Regions from separate parts of the Bradyrhizobium sp. AUGA SZCCT0177 genome, predicted to be linked through region 3. Evidence: predicted binding sites of a transcription regulator. Region 3 holds the regulator's gene; each other region holds the start of a gene.
The links. The regulator PhoB, encoded in region 3, activates phosphate uptake and scavenging genes when phosphate is short. The targets are predictions, from matches to a motif close to TGTCATNNANCTGTCAT.
Positions count from the first base shown of each region.

Region 1: a site for PhoB is predicted at 1,832-1,848, ahead of phnF (phosphonate metabolism transcriptional regulator PhnF). Genes of this name have one in related genera too.
Region 2: a site for PhoB is predicted at 3,284-3,300, ahead of JQ597_RS30750 (esterase-like activity of phytase family protein). Genes of this name have one in related genera too.

Region 1 covers NZ_JAFCMA010000002.1:219,935-226,225, reverse strand. The annotation lists gene JQ597_RS03440 (carbon-phosphorus lyase complex subunit) at 1-707, opposite strand, end outside; gene phnH (phosphonate C-P lyase system protein PhnH) at 710-1,315, opposite strand; gene phnG (phosphonate C-P lyase system protein PhnG) at 1,315-1,773, opposite strand; gene phnF (phosphonate metabolism transcriptional regulator PhnF) at 1,893-2,621, shown strand; gene phnE (phosphonate ABC transporter, permease protein PhnE) at 2,631-3,479, opposite strand; gene phnE (phosphonate ABC transporter, permease protein PhnE) at 3,476-4,360, opposite strand; gene phnD (phosphonate ABC transporter substrate-binding protein) at 4,443-5,381, opposite strand; gene phnC (phosphonate ABC transporter ATP-binding protein) at 5,458-6,273, opposite strand.
Region 2 covers NZ_JAFCMA010000034.1:33,723-40,013, reverse strand. The annotation lists gene JQ597_RS30760 (mucoidy inhibitor MuiA family protein) at 1-659, shown strand, start outside; gene JQ597_RS30755 (enoyl-CoA hydratase-related protein) at 846-1,682, shown strand; gene JQ597_RS30750 (esterase-like activity of phytase family protein) at 1,871-3,226, opposite strand; gene JQ597_RS30745 (heme ABC transporter ATP-binding protein) at 3,368-4,168, opposite strand; gene JQ597_RS30740 (FecCD family ABC transporter permease) at 4,165-5,268, opposite strand; gene JQ597_RS30735 (heme/hemin ABC transporter substrate-binding protein) at 5,265-6,218, opposite strand; gene JQ597_RS37870 (hemin uptake protein HemP) at 6,225-6,291, opposite strand, start outside.
Region 3 covers NZ_JAFCMA010000022.1:132,354-138,644, reverse strand. The annotation lists gene argF (ornithine carbamoyltransferase) at 1-632, opposite strand, end outside; gene JQ597_RS24770 (aspartate aminotransferase family protein) at 632-1,837, opposite strand; gene JQ597_RS24765 (GcrA family cell cycle regulator) at 2,407-2,916, shown strand; gene phoB (phosphate regulon transcriptional regulator PhoB) at 3,086-3,787, opposite strand; gene phoU (phosphate signaling complex protein PhoU) at 3,863-4,579, opposite strand; gene pstB (phosphate ABC transporter ATP-binding protein PstB) at 4,603-5,424, opposite strand; gene pstA (phosphate ABC transporter permease PstA) at 5,421-6,266, opposite strand; gene pstC (phosphate ABC transporter permease subunit PstC) at 6,270-6,291, opposite strand, start outside.

The DNA of each region.
Region 1 (6,291 bases), on a different contig from region 3:
AATTCGATCTCGACTTCGCCGAAGCGGATTTCGCCGGCAAACGGATGGTTGCGGCCGTAACCGCGCTGCGAGGAATAGCCAAGCGCCAGCAGAAAGCCTTCGTCGGCGCGCGCCAGGTTCTGCAGGCGCAGGTCGCGGTCCGCCGGGAAGCTGAGCGGCTCGCGCGTGAGGTCGCCGACCGGCGTCTCCGCATCTGCCTTAGGCGACGGCTCGATCAGGCCGTCCCGGCCGAGAATGTCGGTCACGCGAGGCGTCGCCGCGAGCGACGCTTCGCTCGTCTCCGGCGTTTCCGGAGAAAACCCCTCGGCAAGCTGAGGATCCAGCAAACGATGGGTATAATCGAAAGTCGGCCCGAGGATTTGCCCGCCGGGAATGTCCTTGAAGGTCGAGGAAATCCGCCGCCGCACCTGCATCGCGCCGGTATCGACCGGCTCGGTAGCGCCGAAGCGCGGCAGGGTGGCGCGGAACGCGCGGACCAGGAAGATCGCCTCGATCATGTCGCCGCGCGCCTGCTTGATCGCGAGCGACGCGAGTTCGCGGTCGTACAACGAGCCCTCGGTCATGACCCGGTCGACGCCGAGCGACAACTGCTCGGATATCTGGGACAGCGAAACCTCGGGAACGTCACGGTCGCCGCGCCGCTCATGCGCCAGCAGGCGATGGGCGTTCTCGATGGCGCGTTCGCCTCCCTTGACGGCAACGTACATGTCTAGCCTCCCCTCGCGAACCGCGTGGTGCGCGGTATCGCGACAATTGCATCGTCATGGACCAGCACGACATCGATGCCGCGCGGAAACAGAGGCACATTGACGGCAAGCCGTTCGAACAAATCATGGGGCTGGATCGCGGCCTGCAGGATCGCTGTGCCGTCGATGCCGGGGCCGCGCAGTTCGAGGGCGGGCCCCTGCGACAGGCTGTCGACCTGCAGGATCAACGTCGTCGAACGATCCGGGTATTCATTGCTGCCGAACGCAAAACGATCGAGCGCCGGAAGCTCGCGGGGACTACCGATCAGGGCAAAGCTGCTGATCGAGGAATCCGCGATCACAGGCGCGCTGGTGTGGAACTTGAGCCATTTGGCGACATCGGATGCTTCCGACATCCGGCTGTCGAGCCAGATCGGCGTATCATGGTCGAACAGGGTCAGCGCAATAGCCGCGGTGCCGCGCATCATCGCGGCGGGCGTGCCGGCGACGGCCGCAATGCGCTGCACGCTGCCGGGACGCGCCATCGCATCCATCACCGAGCGGAAGGTCGATTGCGCTGACAGCACCTTGTCGGCAAATCCTGCGGGCAGTTCGGCAACCGTCGTCATCAACCCTCTCCCCGCACCAAGGTGTAGAAATCGACCCGCGTCGCCGCAGCCTCGGTCGCCTTGCGGTTCCGTGTGGCGGTCATTGCCGCGCACAGTGGCGCGATCACCTTTGTCTCGATGAGGCCGGCGAATTCATCCGATTGCACCATGGCGTCGCACAGCGCGATCATCCGCGCTTTCTCGCGGTCGCGGCCGAGCGTGTAGCCGAATCCGACCTGGCCGGTCGAAAGCCGCACCGCCGCACGCGATACCGTGGCTTCGCCGAGGTTGAAGGCAGAGCCGTCGCCGCCGATACGGCCGCGCACCATCACGAGGCCGTTCTCCGGCTCGCGCAGATTCTCGTGATCAGGCAGCGTGATCGCCGCCAGACGGCCGGATATCTCTGATGGATCGGAATGCGCCAGCACCGCCATGACTGCCTTGCGCTGCGCCTGCTTGTCGTTCTCGGTTGCCGTCATATCCACCTTGCCGGAATCAAGTTGTCTATGCTAATAGACAACTTCATAACCAAACGCCATGACTGTTTGGTGACAACAGGGTTGTTTTTTCGGATGACCGTCCCGGATATATTCACACCATGAGCATGCAGGATGCGGCCACCGGTGTGGCGTTGTGGCGGCAGGTCGCCGACGGGATCGAACGCGCCATTGCGGAGGGCCGCTTCGCCGCGGGCGAAAAGCTGCCGGGTGAAATGGAGATCGCCGAAACCTATCGCGTCAACCGCCATACCGTGCGCCGGGCGCTGGCGACGCTCGCCGAACGCGGGCTGGTGCGCGCCGAGCGCGGCAGCGGCACTTATGTCGAGACCCAGCGCCTCGCCTATCCCTTGCGCTCGCGGACGCGGTTTTCCGAGATCGTAGGCGCCGGCGGCCATGAACCGCGCGGCCAGTTGATCGAAGCGTCCGACGATGTCGCGACACGTGAACTGGCGCGGGAACTCGGGCTGAAGACGGGCGCACCCTTGGTCCGGATCGAGGCGCTGCGGCTGGCCGACCGGACACCGATCTGCGTCAGCACCTCATGGCTTTCCGCCGAGCGCTTCCCTGACGCGGGACAGGTCTTCGCCAGCGTGCGCTCGATGACCAAGCTGGTCGCACATTACGGCATCCGCGATTACCGCAGGTGGTCCACCCGGATCACCGCCGCCATAGCCGACGCCAGCGACGCCGCACGGCTCGATCTCGCGCTCGGCCGCCCGGTGCTGGTGGTCGACAGCACCGACGTCGATCCCGACGGCCAGCCGATCGTAACCAAGCGCTCGCGCTTCGCCGCCGAGCGCGTCGAGTTCATCGTCGAAAGCGATTAGATCGCTGGATCAGACCACCGCGCGCTGGCCGATGATCGCAAACCGCAGCTTGCCTGAAATCCAGTCGATCGCCGCCACCGCGACCAGGATCATCAGGATCAGGAATGAGACTTTCTGCCATTCCAGCACCCGGATCTGCTCGGCCAGCTGCAATCCAATGCCGCCGGCGCCGACGATCCCGATGATCGTAGCCGAGCGGGTGTTCGATTCGATGAAATAGAGCACCTGCCCTGCGATGACGGGCAGCACCTGCGGCATCAGCCCAAACCGTATTTCGTGCAGCGCATTGCCGCCGGAGGCCCGGATGCCCTCGACCTGCTTCCGGTCGGCGGCCTCGATCGCTTCGGAGAACAATTTGCCGAACGCGCCGAAATCCGCCACCGCAATGGCCAGCACGCCCGCGAACGGCCCAAGGCCGACGACGTTGATCCAGACCAGCGCCCAGATCAGCGTGTCGACGCCGCGGATCGAATCGAGAAAGCGGCGAACCGGGAACCGGAAGATACCCGACGGAACGATGTTCTTTGCCGCCAGCAGACTGACCGGCAGCGCGAGCAACGCGGCAAGCGTGGTGCCGAGCAGCGCGATCGACAGGGTTTCACCGAGCGCAACGAGATAGACCGGGAGCGAACTGCCGGGATCGGGCGGGATCATCATCATCGTGATCCAGCCGAGCTGGCTCAGCCCCGCCAGCATCCGCGCCGGCGAAAACTCCAGCTCGACCAGCCCGAACACGAAGATCCCGAACGCAGCCAGCAGCATCGCGGGGATCGCGAGACGGGAGGAAACCGGCCGGTCAAAGACCTCGGGATAGCGGCCGCGCAAATCCCCGGAGTCAGGCGCAGGCAACCGTGTCATGCCCGCGCCTCCCTGCCAAACAGCCGCCCGCGCGCCCATCCGGTACCGATATCGATCAGGAACACGGTGACAATGATCATCAGCAGGATCGCGCTGACGTCGGAATAAAAGAATTTCCTGACGGCAACGACGAGTTCCTGGCCGATGCCGCCGGCGCCGACGAAACCCATCACCGAAGCGCCGCGCACGTTGATCTCAAAGCGCAGCAACGTGTAGCTGGCAAAACCCGCCGCGACCTGCGGCACGACGGCGAAGCGTATGCACGATATCCAGCTCGCGCCGGTCGATCGGACCCCCTCGACCGGCTTCATGTCGATGTTCTCGACGATTTCGGAATACAATTTGCCGAGCGCACCGACCGAATGGATCATGATAGCAAGAACCCCGGCCATCGGCCCGAGACCGAACGCGATCACGAAGATCAGCGCAAACACGATGTCCGGAACGGTACGGCAGAACTCCATCAGGCGGCGAACCGTAAATCGCAGCCATGGCGCCGGCGAGGTATTTTCAGCGGCCAGAAAATTGAGCGCAAAAGCGAGGATCGCCCCGGCCAGGGTACCGACGTAGCTGATCAGGACGGTCTCGCCGAGCAGCGCCAGCCATTTTTTCCAGCCCCAGAACCACTCGCCGATATCGGCCCAGACCCGCGCGCCGCTCTCCAGCGTGCCGATGCGGTCGAAGTAGCTGACGAAATTTCCGATCTTGTTGACGAAAATTACCGGATTAACCTCGGCCCCGATCCCGGCGATGACGAGAACCGCGAAGAATACCGCCGTTGCCAGCGTCATCCGCAGCCGCTTGCGCGCCACCGCCGCACGATAAGCGTCGTTGAGCACCGCGAGTTGCTGGGCTGGAAGGATGGATACGGCTGATGTCATGGAAGGCTGCTGTGCCGGTTATGTCCTGAACGGAAAAAGGCCGGGTCGCATGGACCCGGCCTGGTCTCGCTCCGCCAATCGATCAGGACGCCTTCTTCTTGCGAAGATTGTCCACGAACTTGATCAGGTCGATCATGCCGTCCCAATCCTTTGTCGTGGCGGGATTGAATGCCTTTTTCTGGCCGTCGGAAAGACGGTCGAAGGCGGCCTTGTCCTTGGCCGGTGCATCCGCAAACGCCTTGGCGATGGCGGCCTTCAGGCCGTCCGGAAGGTCCGAATTATAAGCATAAGGCCCATTGAGAATGGGCGCAGACTTATGGACGATCCGGAAATCATCCTTCTTCATCACTGTGCCGTCGGCGTTCTTTAGCATGCCCTTGGTCAGCATCTGGGCCAGCGTGGAGTCGTTGTCGGTGGTCCATTGATTGGCGGCGACTTCGACGGTGCCCTGCGTGAGCGCCAGTATGGCGTTCTCATGACTGCCGCTGAACACGACTTTGCCAAAATACGTGTCGGCATCGGAGATGCCCAGCTTGTCGAGCTCGAAGCGCGGCACGTTGTTGCCCGACGTCGAATTCGGATCGACCAAAGCGAGATTCTTGCCCTTCAGCTGGTCGAGGTTCTTGTACGGGCTCGACGCCTTGACGAAGAACACCGAGTAATAACCCGTAGAGCCATCGGCATTGATGTCGTTAGCGAACGCGTCGGTCTTGACGCCGGTCATCCGCGCGCGCGCGAACGACGCCGAGCCGTAGCTGGCGATATGGATGTTGCCGGAGCGCTGGCCTTCGATGACGGCGGCGTAGTCGTTGGCAATGCGCAGCGTGACCTTCACGCCGAGCTCTTTGGATAGATAGGCGACGAACGGTGCCCAGCGTTCGGTCACGCCCGAGGCGTTTTCCGCCGGCACGACGGCGAAGGTCAGTTCCGGATATTTGCCCTTCCAGTCCTGCGCAGAGGCGGCGGAGGCCGAAAACGCCAGCGCGGCTGCGCCGGCCAGAACGATACGACGATTGATCATGGTGTGCCCTCTTGTTGTGTTGATTTTTTCGGCCGTTTGCAGGTTTGCAATCGGCCGCCCTGTTACAGAAGAACGCTCAGGCCGCCGCCGCAGTGCCCAGCTCAGGGACGGCAGCACCACCAGGCGCATGTGCGGGTGCAGCGCCCATGACGTCGTTGGCTTCGAGATCGTAAAGCTCGCGCGCGATGAGATCCGTCAGCGTCGCCGGCGCCCCATCGAACACGATGCGGCCCGCGGACATGCCGATCAGGCGGTCGCAATAGGTCCGCGCCAGGTCGAGCGAATGCAGATTGCAGATCACGGTGATGCCGAAATGCTTGTTGATGCGCAGCAGCGCATCCATCACGATCCGCGTGTTGCGTGGATCGAGCGAAGCGATCGGCTCATCGGCGAGAATGATATCCGGCTCCTGCACCAGCGCACGCGCGATCGCGACCCGCTGCTGTTGACCTCCGGAAAGCTGGTCGGCGCGCTGGGCTGCAAGCGAAGCCATGTCGAACTGCTCGAGCGCCGACATCGCTAGCGCCTTGTCCCGTTCGGGCCAGGTTTGCGTCAGCGAACGCCAGGACGGGATTTCGGCGAGCCGCCCCATCAGCACATTGGTCAGCACGTCGAGCCGGCCGACCAGATTGAACTGCTGAAAGATCATCGCCGAGCGGGCGCGCCATTGCCGCAAATCCTTGCCGCGCAGCGCGGTGACGTCGACGCCTTCGAACAGGATGCGGCCTTCGGAAGGCTCAGCGAGGCGATTGATCATCCGCAGCAGCGTCGACTTGCCGGCACCGGAGCGGCCAATCACGCCGACAAAGCTACCGGGCGCGATCGAGAATGACGCATCATCCACTGCGGCTTTTGTGCCGAAACGGCACGTCAAACCTTCCACCACCAGCATGCAATGCTCCAGAATCCC
Region 2 (6,291 bases), on a different contig from region 3:
AACAAGCCACGGCCGAAGTCGACGGTTTCCAGGTCACCTTCAAAATTCCGGGCCGTGTCAGCCTCGGCGCCAGCGAGGGCGCCAAAAGCCTGCGCGTCTCCTCTGCGATCATCGCGCCCGATCTTGCGGTCCGCGCCGTGCCGGTGCTGGACCCGACCGCGTTCCTTGAAGCCAGCTTCAAGCAGACCGAGGACGCGCCCTTGCTGCCCGGCCGTGTCTCGATCTACCGCGACGGCGTGTTCGTCGGCCGCGGCCAGATGGCCGCCGCCGGCAAGGACGAAACCGTGCGGCTCGGCTTCGGCGCCGACGACAAGATCAAGATCGAGCGTACGACCGTCAAGCGTAACGAGGGTTCGGCCGGCCTGATCGTGACGACGTCGAAGACCGATGAGCGCTCGTTCAAGACCACGGTCCGCAACGGCCACGACTTCCCGATCAGAATCGCGATCGAGGATCAACTGCCGGTCAGCGAAGCCGAGGACATCCAGGTCGAGATGCTGTCGTCCTCGACGCCGCCGACCACGACCAATCTGCGCGACAAGCGTGGTGTGCTGGAATGGGCGTTCGAGGCCAAGGCCGGCGAAGTCCGCGACATCGGCTTTGCCTGGCGCGTGCGCTGGCCCAAGGACAAGGGCATCGTGATGACCCCGGCCGGCTGAGCGGCTTGAAATGAAGCGAGGTCGCGGGGTGCTGGTCTGCATTCCGCGACCTTGCTGTCCCTGCTGACTTCCTCTCTGATACCGGCATCAAGCCTAAGGACCGCCCAACACAATTCATTCTGGGTCGACGGGCTCAGCCCGTCACCCCTGAATGAATTGGGGTCCGCGAACAGGGAGAAGCCGCCGATGCCCTACGAACACATTCTCGTCGATGATCCCCGGCCGCGGGTCCGCCGCGTCACGCTCAATCGCCCCGAAAAGCGCAACGCGCTGAACAACCGCCTGCGGGCGGAAGTGTTCGAGGTGCTGGAGCAGGCCGACCGCGATCCTGACATTTCGATCTCGATTGTTCGCGGCGCTGGTCCCTGTTTTTCCGCAGGGTATGATCTGTCGGCGGATAACCGCGTCGACCAGCCCTATCACTCGGCCGCCGGCCCCGGCCAATGGTCGCGGCACGTCGTCGAGGGCTGGTTCGGGATTTGGGATCTTGCAAAACCGGTGGCCGCGCAGGTGCACGGCTATTGCCTTGCCGGTGGCACGGAGCTCGCGACCGCCTGCGATATCGTCTACGTCGCCGACGATGCGCAAATCGGCTATCCGCCGGTACGGCTGATGAGCCCGCCCGACATGCAGTATCACCCGTGGCTGGTCGGCATGCGCCGCGCCATGGAGCTGATGTTGACCGGCGACGCGATGTCCGGCCGCGAGGCCGCCGAATGGGGGTTTGCGACGCGGTCGTTTCCGCTCGAAGAGCTCGATGCGCGCACGCTGGATTTCGCCGAGCGCGCCGCCAAAGTGCCGATCGAATTGCAGCAGCTCAACAAGCGATCGGTGCACCGCGCGATGGAAATCATGGGCGCCCGCGCCGCGATGCGCGCCGGCACCGAAATCCAGGCGCTGGCGTTCACGACGGAGGCTTCCCGGAACTACATGTCGACGTTCCGCCGCGACGGTGGAAGCGTGAAATCACAGCTCGACCAGCGTGACGCGACGTTCGGGGATTATCGGACAAGGAAGGAGTAGGGCCGCTTCTTACCTCGCCCCGCTTGCGGGGAGAGGTCGGATCACATCGCAGATGTGATCCGGGTGAGGGGGTACAGGTCCAACCTTTAACACTAACTGTGTCGAGAGAGCCCCTCACCCCGACCCTCTAAGAGCGAGCTTCGCTCGTCTCGACCCCGTGAAGGACGGGGAGAGGGAGGAGTCACGGCTCACTTCGCCTTCAAAAATTCACCCACTTCCAGCAGCACGAACTCGTTGTCGTCGGCCTTGTTGGGATCGCGGCTCGAGGAGAACGGCAGGTTGTTGTCGTTGCCGACGATGATGTGCGTGTCATCGACGCGGTCGACGTTCTCGATGGTGAAGAACGGGAACGTTAGCACGCCGTCATTGAGCGGCTTCCTTGCCTTCTTGTCGGGATCGCGGATTTTCATCAGGTCGATATAGGCGATCTTGCGCACCGGCTTGCCGGCGTTGGCGTCGTTAAGCTCGACCTTGTAGACGCGCTTGAATTTGGCCAGGTCCGGGAAGCAGTTTTCACCGCGGGTGCCTTGCGGGCAGGCCTTGTCCGCGGTGCCTTCGCCATTGTCGCGCTCGATGATCAGGCCGGAGGAGGCATCGATCATGTTGAAATCGCCGATCGCGTGGCCGTTGGCCTCGAACACATAGTGCCAGTAGCGCCCGGTGAATTTTTCCGCCGCGACGTCGAATTCGAGGATTCGCGCGGCTTCCTTGCCGTCGACCTTTTCAACATCCTTTTTCTCGGCATCCCATAGCGGGCCTTCCAGCAGGCCGTAGAGGAACTTGCCGTCCTTCGATCCGCCAAAGCCTTCATAGCCCTTGGAGCGGCGCAGGTTGACAGTGGTGTAGCTGGCTCCGGGCGCGCCCGGCGACTGCACCGACCAGTGATCGGGCGACCGCACCGGCTTGCCGTCGGCGGTGGTGTCGAACACGGCGAGCACTTTCCCGGTCTTGTCGGCTTTCAGGATGTAGGGACCGAATTCATCGCCGATCCAGAAGGTGTCGCCGATGATCTGGAAACCTTCGGTGTCGAAGTCGGCGCCGGTGAGGTAGCGCTTGGCGGTGGCTTCGTGGACGATGCGGAACGGCACCTTCTTTTCGGGGTCATGCAGGAAGACGGTTTCCTGGCGGTCGATCTTGCCGGTCGTCCAGTCGATCTTGTGTCGATTGAGATACAGCATCGAGTCGGCGGAGTTATAGCGCGAGCCCATGCCGTTGTCGGTGAGCACCCAGAACGAACCATCTGCCATCACCTTGATGCCGGAATGGCCCTGCAGCGGCTGGCCCTTGAAGGGCAGCGAGACGCCGGTCGGGCGCTCATAGGATTTTCCCATCACGCTGCCGACGGCATCCACGCGGCGACCGGTGGTGTATTTGCCTGATGTCTTGAGATCATCAGGCGCGTCGGCGGGGGCCTCGACAAAGGATTGCGCGGGGAGGACGGCGTGGCCCTTCAGCGTGGCGGGAAACTCGCCTTCGCCTTGCGCAAACGCGGCACCTGTAGCCAGAAAGACAGAGGCGACGGAACAGAGCAGTGACATGCGCATGGTAAGATCTCCTGTGAGAAGCGATGCCGTGTTCTCGGAGGACCTTGCAACAGCCATCTGACAGTTTTGTGAAACGCCGGTGATGCCGTTGGATAATCGTGCGGCCTTACGCCGCCCGCGCGCACGAGGATCCTTGGGCGGCTACCGGGTCGCGACCGGTCGCATGGTTTGCGGCAGCAGGAACGGTACGCCATGGTCGGTATATTCGACCGTGACATCCACCTCGAAGATGCGGCGGATGGTTTCGGCCGTGATGGCGTCGGTGCGGCCGCCGTCGATCGCCAGCCTGCCGCGGTGCAAGAGCACGATCCGGTCGGCGAAACGCATCGCCAGGTTGAGGTCGTGCAGCACCGCGATCACGGCGGTGCCGCCCCGCGCGCGCAGCTTGGCGGTTTCCACCAGGTCGATCTGGTGGCGCATGTCGAGGCTCGAGGTCGGCTCATCCAGGAGCAGCAATCCCGGCCCGTGCTGCGCCTCGCCGCAGGCGAGTTGCACCAGCACGCGGGCAAAATGCGCGCGCTGTTGTTCGCCGCCGGACAAAGTCGGCAATTGCCGGTGGCTGAAGCGCTCCAGCCCGACCTCGTGCAGCGCCGTCTCGACCAGCCTTTGCGCGGCGGCGCGGCTGTTGTCGCCGGCCCCCATGGCGACGATCTCTTCGACCGTGAACGGGAAGGTGACGGTGACATGCTGCGACAGCATGGCGCGATGCTGAGCCAATTGGCGCGGTCTGTAGGCGTCAATGTCGCGCCCCTTGAGTTTGACATGGCCGCGGGTCGGGCGGAGGTCGCCGGACAGCATCCGCAACAGCGTTGATTTACCCGCGCCGTTGGGCCCGACGATCGCGACCATCTCGCCGGCAGCGACGCGAAGGTCGATGGCGTCGACCAGGGTCGCGTCGCCGATCCGCAGCGAGACCGAGCGCGCTTCGAGGATCGGGTTCATAGCCCGACCAGCCCGCGCTGGCGCAGCAGCATGGCGAGGAAGAACGGCGCGCCGACCGCCGCGGTCAGGATGCCGATCGGCATTTCCGCAGGCGCAACGATGGTGCGAGCCAGCGTATCGGCGCCGACCAGCAGGATCGCACCTGATAATACCGAGGCCGGCAGCAGCAGCCGGTGCGCCGGGCCGATCACCAGCCGCAACAGATGCGGCACCACGATGCCGACAAATCCGACGACGCCGCAGATCGACACCGCGACGCCGGTCATCGCCGACACCAGCACGATCGAAATCCGCTTCAGCCGCTCGACGTCGACGCCGCTGTGAAACGCTTCGGCCTCGCCGAGCACCAGCACGTCGAGCCCGCGGCCAATCCACAGGCAGGCGATCAGGGCGAACAGAAGTACCGGCGCCAGCGTGGCGACCTTGGGCCAGGTCGCGCCGCTCAGCGATCCCAGCAGCCAGAAGGTGATGTCGCGCAACTGGCGATCGTCGGCGATGAACACCAGAAGCCCGATGCCGGCATTGGCGATGGCGGCGATCGCCAGCCCCGCCAGCAGGAAGATCGCAATCGAGGTCCGGCCCGAACGGCTGGCGATGCCGTAGAGCACGATGGTGGTCGCCAGCGAGCCGAAGAAGGCCGCGAGCGGCAGCAACTGGTTCTGCATGAAGCGCAGGCTTTCGCCGAGATGGCTGTCGGTGAACACGATCGCGCAGGCCGCCGCAAAGGCGCCGCCGCTGGAGACGCCGACGAGGGCAGGATCGGCCAGCGGATTTCGAAACAGCCCCTGCATGATGGCGCCGGACGCGGCGAGCAGGCCGCCAACCATCGCCGCCGCCGCGATCCGCGGAATCCGGATCGACCACAGCACGAGCTGATCGCGCGCCGCCAGCGGATGCGGCGACGCATCGCTCCACAGGCCGAGGGCCGCCGGAAGCCGTGACAGCGGAATTCCCGCAGCACCCATCGTGAGCGCGATCAGCGCGGCACCGGCCAGCGCCAGCAGCAACCCAACCAGCGTCAGCGTGGTGGCGGGCCGCAGCGTGGTGCCGCTGCGACGCTGTTTCGCGCCGTCCGCCTCGGCCGGTGCCGCCGCGGTCATTGCCGGCAATTTGCCGTCAGCGCGGCCGGCGTGAAGCTCGCAGCCTGCGGCGCCAGCGCCGGATAAAGCTTGACCGAGAGATCGCGCGCAGCGGCGGCGGTGCGCGGGCCGAAGCCGAGCAGATAGAGGCCTTCCATCGAGATGAAGGCCTTGTTCGTCACCACGGGCGTCATCGCGAAGGCCGGATGGACGTAGACCGCTTCGGCTTCCAGCGAATCCTTGCTGCGCTGGATCGAGAGCACGACGTCGGGCCTGGCCGCGACGATCGCCTCGTCATTGATGATCTTGTAGCCCTCATAGCTGTCGATCGCATTGACGCCGCCGGCCAGCGCGATGATTTCATTGGCCGCGGTCTTCTGGCCCGCCGCCATGGCGCGGCCGTTGAGCAGCGACATCACGAACATCACGCGCACGGGTTTTGTCACTTTGGCGCGCAGCGCACGCAGCTGCGCCAGGTCGCCGGATACCGCCGCGGTCAGGCATTCCGCCCGCGCGTCGGCGCCCATGGCGTGGCCGACCAGCTTGATCTTGTCGAGCAGGCCCTGTTCGGAAAAGGTTTCGGGCACCAGCACCAGCGGCACCTTCGCCGCCTCCAGCACGTCCATGGTTTCCTTCGGCCCAGATCCCTGCACGGCGAGCACGAGCGAAGGGTTGAGCCCGAGCACGCCCTCGGCCGAGAGCTGGCGCATATAGCCGACATTGGGTTTGTCGCGCAGCGCCGACGTCGGATAGAGGCTGGTCGCATCGACACCGGCCAGCCGGTCCTCGAAGCCCAGCGCGTAGAGGATCTCGGTGATGGCGCCGCCGATCGAAACGATCCGCGCCGGATCCGAGATCGTGACGTCGCGGTTGCGCGCGTCATGCACCGTGATGCCCGCCGCAAGCGCGGCGCCGCCAATGGCGAAGGCGCAAGTGGTGGCGAGCAGAGCGAGTGTGCGACAGATTGCCATCAGGGATCACTTGGTCAGGATCAGCTTGTTTTGCGACGTCAGCCGCAAGCGGTAATTCTCTTCGCCGTGTGCA
Region 3 (6,291 bases):
TCGTTGCCGAGCACGATCGGCGCCTGCGTCGCCTTGATCCAGTCCTTCATCGCCTTGTTCGGCGCGAGCTGCGGCGGGGTGGCCACGTTCAGTTTGAACTTCAAACGCTCCGCCGCATGCGCCCATGACGCCAGCACGTTGTTGTCATCGCCGGTCCAGGCCACGGTGCGGCCCTCGATCGAACCGCGATGCTCCTCGAACGTCATCAGGTCAGCCATCACCTGGCAGGGATGCGAGCGCCGGGTGAGCCCGTTGATGACGGGCACGGTGGCGTTGGCGGCAAGCTCCAGCAGCGCATCATGGTTGAGGATGCGGATCATGATCGCATCGACGTAACGCGACAGCACGCGCGCGGTATCGGCGATGGTCTCGCCGCGGCCGAGTTGCATTTCCGCGCCGGTCAGCATGATGGCCTCGCCGCCGAGCTGGCGCATGCCGACGTCGAACGAGACCCGGGTGCGGGTCGACGGCCGTTCGAAGATCATCGCCAGCGTCTTGCCCTCGAGCGGCTTTCTGGGCGTCTCATGCGCCTTCAGCTTCGCCTTCATGGCGACGCTCAGGTCCAGCATGTTGCGCAATTCCTTCGGCGGCAGCTCGCTGATATCGAGAAAGTGACGTAGGGACTTGCTCATCACCCCGCCGCCTTCTTCTTGTCGCCTGACAGCGCGATGCAGGCGCGTTCGAGGCTTTGGACGGATTGCTCGATCTCGGATTCGGAAACGATCAGGGGCGCGAGGAAGCGCACGACATTGTCGCCGGCGCCGACCGTCAGCAGCTTCTGGTCCCGCAGCGCGGCGACGAGATCGCCCGAGGGCACCACGGCCTTGACGCCGATCAGCAGCCCTTCGCCGCGCACTTCCGCCAGCACGGAAGGATAGCGATCGACCACGGAAGCGAGCTTCTGTTTCAAGAGCAGCGACACTTTCTGCACGTGGTCGAAGAAGCCGGGTTTGAGCATCACGTCGAGCACCGCGTTGGCGGAGGCGATCGCCAGCGGGTTGCCGCCGAAGGTCGAGCCGTGCGAGCCCGGCGTCATGCCGGACGCCGCCTCTGCCGTGGCGAGACAGGCGCCGATCGGAAAGCCGCCGCCGAGCGCTTTTGCCAGCGACATGATGTCGGGGGTGACGCCGAGGCGCTTATAGGCAAACAGATCGCCGGTGCGGCCCATGCCGGTCTGCACCTCGTCGAAAATCAGCAGCAGGCCCTTGTCGTCGCACAATTGGCGGAGCGCCTTGTAGAACGCATGCGGCGCGCTGCGGACACCGCCCTCGCCCTGCACCGGCTCGATCAGGATGGCGGCGGTCTGCGGCCCGATCACCTTCTTCACCGCTTCGAGATCGCCATGCGCGACCTGGTCGAAGCCGTCCAGCGGCGGACCGAAACCTTCCAGATATTTGGCCGAGCCGGTCGCCGCCAGCGTGCCCAGCGTGCGGCCGTGGAACGCGCCCTCGAAGGTGACGATGCGGTAGCGCTCGGGATGTCCCTTGGCGGCGTGATAGCGGCGCGCGACCTTGATCGCGCATTCCATCGCTTCCGCGCCGGAATTACAGAAGAACACCAGATCGGCAAAGCTCTGCTCGCACAGCCTTGCTGCAAGCTTGTCGCCGTCCGGACTCCTGAACAGGTTCGACATGTGCCAGAGCTTGGTGGCCTGCTCCTGCAAGGCTGCGACCAGATGCGGATGGCAGTGGCCGAGCGCATTCACTGCCACACCCGAGGTGAAGTCGAGATAGCGCTCGCCTGACGTCGAGATCAGCCACGCGCCTTCGCCGCGTTCGAAACCGAGATCGACTCTCGCGAATACGGGAAGCAGATGCGACGGGGCGCTGTTGGTCATGGCTATCACTGACGGTTAGAGACCGGCCACATAGCGTGCATTGGCGCGAACGCGGCACAGCCGGTCTTGCGAAAACAAAACGTGCCGCCTTTTCGGGGCGGCACGTGACAGGCATTCTATGCTGGCTTTGGACCGTGTCAACACGCCGAAATCCGCTTGTTTTGAGCATGATCTCCGGGCAAGCGCCTTGCGCTTGTCCCGAGGGAAAACCGGCGTCCACTTTTCCGGATCATGCTCGAACCGCTTCCCTGCGGTGCAAGATAAAGCAATCCGTAGCATTCCGGTGCCGTGGAAAACTCCAATTACAATGCATAAATACCGGAACATGTGGACGCACGGACGCGGACTCTTGCGCCAGAGTCCCGCCATATTGTAGCGTCTGGGCTGTCGGGTACGACATCTCGTGCGGAAGTACTGACCCCTAGAGTCCATTTTGTAAGGCGTAAACGTTCGGGCGGCTTTTTTGCGCCCGGCGAGGGCTAAGGGATTCTGCCCGCTGGGATTTTTGAGAATTGGCATCGCCAGCGCTGCCCCCGGTTTGGCCGGCTCTGTGCGAAGGGAAGAATGCGATGACGGTATTGACCTGGTCCGACGAGCGCGTCGAGCAGCTTAAAAAGCTCTGGGAGGGCGGACTTTCCGCCAGCCAGATCGCCGCGGAACTCGGAAATGTGACGCGAAATGCAGTGATCGGCAAAGTGCACCGGCTGGGTCTCTCCGGCCGTGCCAAGAGCCCCTCCTCGGCCGCGCCGCGTCAGCGCAAGGCGCGCCCCGCCCAGCAGATGATGCGGGTGGCGCGCCCGGTGTCGCGCGGTAACACCGCGCTGGCCCACGCCTTCGAGGTGGAGATGGAGCCGGATCCGGTCGCCTACGACAATGTGGTGCCGATGAGCCAGCGGCTGACGCTGCTCGAATTGAACGAGGCCACCTGCCACTGGCCGATCGGCGACCCCTCCAGCTCGGAATTCTTTTTCTGCGGCGGCAAGGCGCTCAGCAGCCTGCCCTATTGCGCGCATCACTCGCGCATCGCCTATCAGCCGGCCTCCGATCGCCGCCGCCCGGCGCCGAAGCCGACCAGGTAAGAGCTGCGCATCAGCTACGCGGAAAATATCCGCTGTCGTCCCTGCGAACGCAGGGACCCATAACCACAGGCGATCGTGGTTAGGCTTGGCTGGAGCTCCAGCTCGCTTCAAAAATCGATACTTGTGGTTATGGGTCCCGGCCTTCGCCGGGACGACGATGGAGTATTGGCTACTCCACCTTCGCGAACCGATCATCCAGCGCGTAGCCGGCGCCGCGCACGGTGCGGATCGGGTCCTGTTCGCGGCCGGGGTTGAGCAGTTTGCGCAGGCGGCCGATATGGACGTCGACGGTACGCTCGTCGATGTAGATGTCGCGGCCCCAGACGCTGTCGAGCAGTTGCTCGCGGCTGAACACGCGGCCGGGATGTTCCAGGAAAAACTCCAGCAGGCGATATTCGGTGGGGCCGAGATCGATCGGACGGCCCGAGCGCGCGACGCGGCGCTTCTCGCGGTCGAGTTCGATATCGCCATAGGTCAGCACGGTGGCCAGCCGCTCCGGGCTCGCCCGCCGCAACAGGCCCTTCACCCGCGCCAGCAGCTCCGGCACCGAAAAGGGTTTTACGATGTAGTCGTCGGCGCCGGTCGCCAGCCCCCGCACCCGTTCGCTTTCCTCGCCGCGCGCGGTCAGCATGATGATCGGCAGCGCCTTGGTCTCCGGCCGCGCCCTTAAGCGGCGGCACAGTTCGATGCCGGACAGGCCCGGCAGCATCCAGTCCAGCACGATCAGGTCGGGCACCCGCTCCTTCAACCGTGTATCGGCGTCGTCACCGCGGGCGACGGTTTCGACCTCATAGCCTTCGGCATCGAGGTTGTAGCGCAGAAGCGTGGTGAGCGCTTCCTCGTCTTCAACCACCAGAATGCGTGCGTTCATCTATGTAAGCCTCTTGTGTTTTGACGCGCTGTCGATACGCGAAAAACGTCTCTCGTTCCGCTGTCAGTTCAGTAACTAGTTTCCCGGCACAGTCGTGGCGAAATTCGTCATGTCGCCCTTCGGGCGCTTGTCGAGGATCTGCTGGCCTTCGATCATGTAGAACACGGTCTCGGCGATGTTGGTGGCATGGTCGCCGATCCGCTCGATGTTCTTGGCGCAGAACATCAGATGGATACAGAACGAGATGTTGCGCGGATCTTCCATCATGTAGGTCAGGAGTTCGCGGAACAGCGAGGTGCAGATGGCGTCGACTTCCTCGTCGCCCTTCCAGACCGCCATCGCCGCCGGCAGGTCGTGCGACGCGTAGGCGTCGAGCACGGACTTGACCTGCGACTGCACCAGATCGGTCATGTGTTCGAGACCGCGGATCAGTTTCAGCGGCTGGAAATCGTTCTCCAGCGCCGCGACGCGCTTGCCCATGTTCTTGGCGAGGTCGCCGATCCGTTCCAGATCGGTGGCCACCCGCATGGCGCCGACGATCTCGCGCAGGTCGATGGCCATCGGCTGGCGGCGGGCAATCGTCAGCACCGCGCGTTCCTCGATCAGGTGCTGCAGGCGGTCGATCTCGGCGTCGGAGGCGACGACGCGTTTTCCGAGCGCAACGTCGCGCCGGATCAAGGCATCGACGGATTCGGTGATCATGCGTTCAGCAAGGCCGCCCATTTCGGCGACCAGGCGGGTCAATTCCTGAAGATCGCTGTCGAACGCCTTCGCGGTATGCTCTGAAGCCATTGTCTTCTCCTCGCGATGTGCGCTTAGCCGAACCGGCCGGTAATGTAATCCTGGGTGCGTCGATCGCTCGGCGAGGTGAAAATCTTGTTGGTGTCGTCGAATTCGACCAATTCACCGAGATACATGAAGGCGGTCTTGTCCGAGACGCGCGCCGCCTGCTGCATGTTATGGGTCACGATGGCGATGGTGTAGTCCTCCGCCAATTCTGTGATCAATTCCTCGACCTTGGCGGTCGAAATCGGGTCCAGCGCCGAGCAGGGCTCGTCGAACAGGATCACTTCAGGGCGCACCGCCACCGTGCGCGCGATGCAGAGCCGCTGCTGCTGGCCGCCGGACAGGCTGAGGCCCGATGCATTCAGCTTGTCCTTGACCTCGTTCCACAGCGCACCGCCACGCAACGCCTTTTCGACGCGGCCGTCCATCTCGGATTTCGAGATCTTCTCATAAAGGCGGATGCCGAAGGCGATGTTTTCGTAGATCGTCATCGGAAACGGCGTCGGCTTCTGGAACACCATGCCGACCCGGGCGCGCAGCAGATTGAGATCGAGCTTGGGGTCGAGGATGTTGGTCTGGTCGAGCATCAATTGCCCGGTCGCCTTCTGGCCCGGATAGAGGTCGTACATCCGGTTGAAGATCCGCAGCAGCGTGGACTTGCCGCAGCCGGACGGCCCGATGAAGGCGGTGACGCGGTGGGTGCCGAGCGTGAGGTTGATGTTCTTCAGCGCGTGGTGCTCGCCATAGTAGAAGTTCAGGCCCCGCGCGGTCACTTTCGGCGGCGCGTCGGGCAGCGCCACGTGGGGAACGCCCGCGTTGACGGCACTCATGGATACAGAAACTTCGGTCATTTTGCGGTCCTCTCGGCGCCAAGGATGCGCGCGCCAATATTCAGGGCGAGTACGGTCAGGGTGATGAGCAGCGCCCCGCTCCAGGCGAGCTGCTTCCAGTATTCGTAGGGGCTCTGCACGAAGTTGTTGATGGTGACCGGCAGGTTCGCCATCGTCTTGGTGAGGTCGAGGCTGAAGAACTGGTTCGACAGCGCGGTGAACAGCAGCGGCGCGGTTTCGCCGGCGACGCGGGCGGTGGCGAGCAGCACGCCGGTGATGAGACCACTTCGCGCGGCGCGATAGGCGATCCGCTTGATCACCAGCGAGCGCGGCAGGCCCAGCGCGGACGCCGCTTCACGCAGCGGATTGGGCACCAGGCCGAGCATGTCCTCGGTGGTGCGAACCACCACGGGGATCACGATCACGGCCAGCGCCAGACAGCCGGCAAAGGCCGAGAAGCCGCCCATCGGCACCACGATGGCGCCGTAGACGAACAGGCCGATGATGATCGAGGGCGCGCTGAGCAGGATGTCGTTGATGAAGCGGATCACCGAGGTGAGCCGGTCATGCTTGCCGTATTCGGCCAGATAGGTTCCGGCCAGCATGCCGAGCGGCGCGCCGATGCCAACCCCGATCGCAGTCATGATGATCGAACCGATGATCGCGTTGCGCAGACCGCCATCGGTCGAGCCGGGCGGCGGCGTGTCCTGGGTGAAGACGGCCAGGTTGAGGCCGGCCAGGCCGTTATAGAACAGCGTGAACAGGATCAGCGCGAGCCATGTCACGCCGAACAAGGCGGCGCCGACGCAGAGGCCCCGGATGATGATGTCGTTACGGCGGCGGGAGGCGTAAATCGGGTTCATGGCTCAGTTCCCCGCCTTCTTTTCC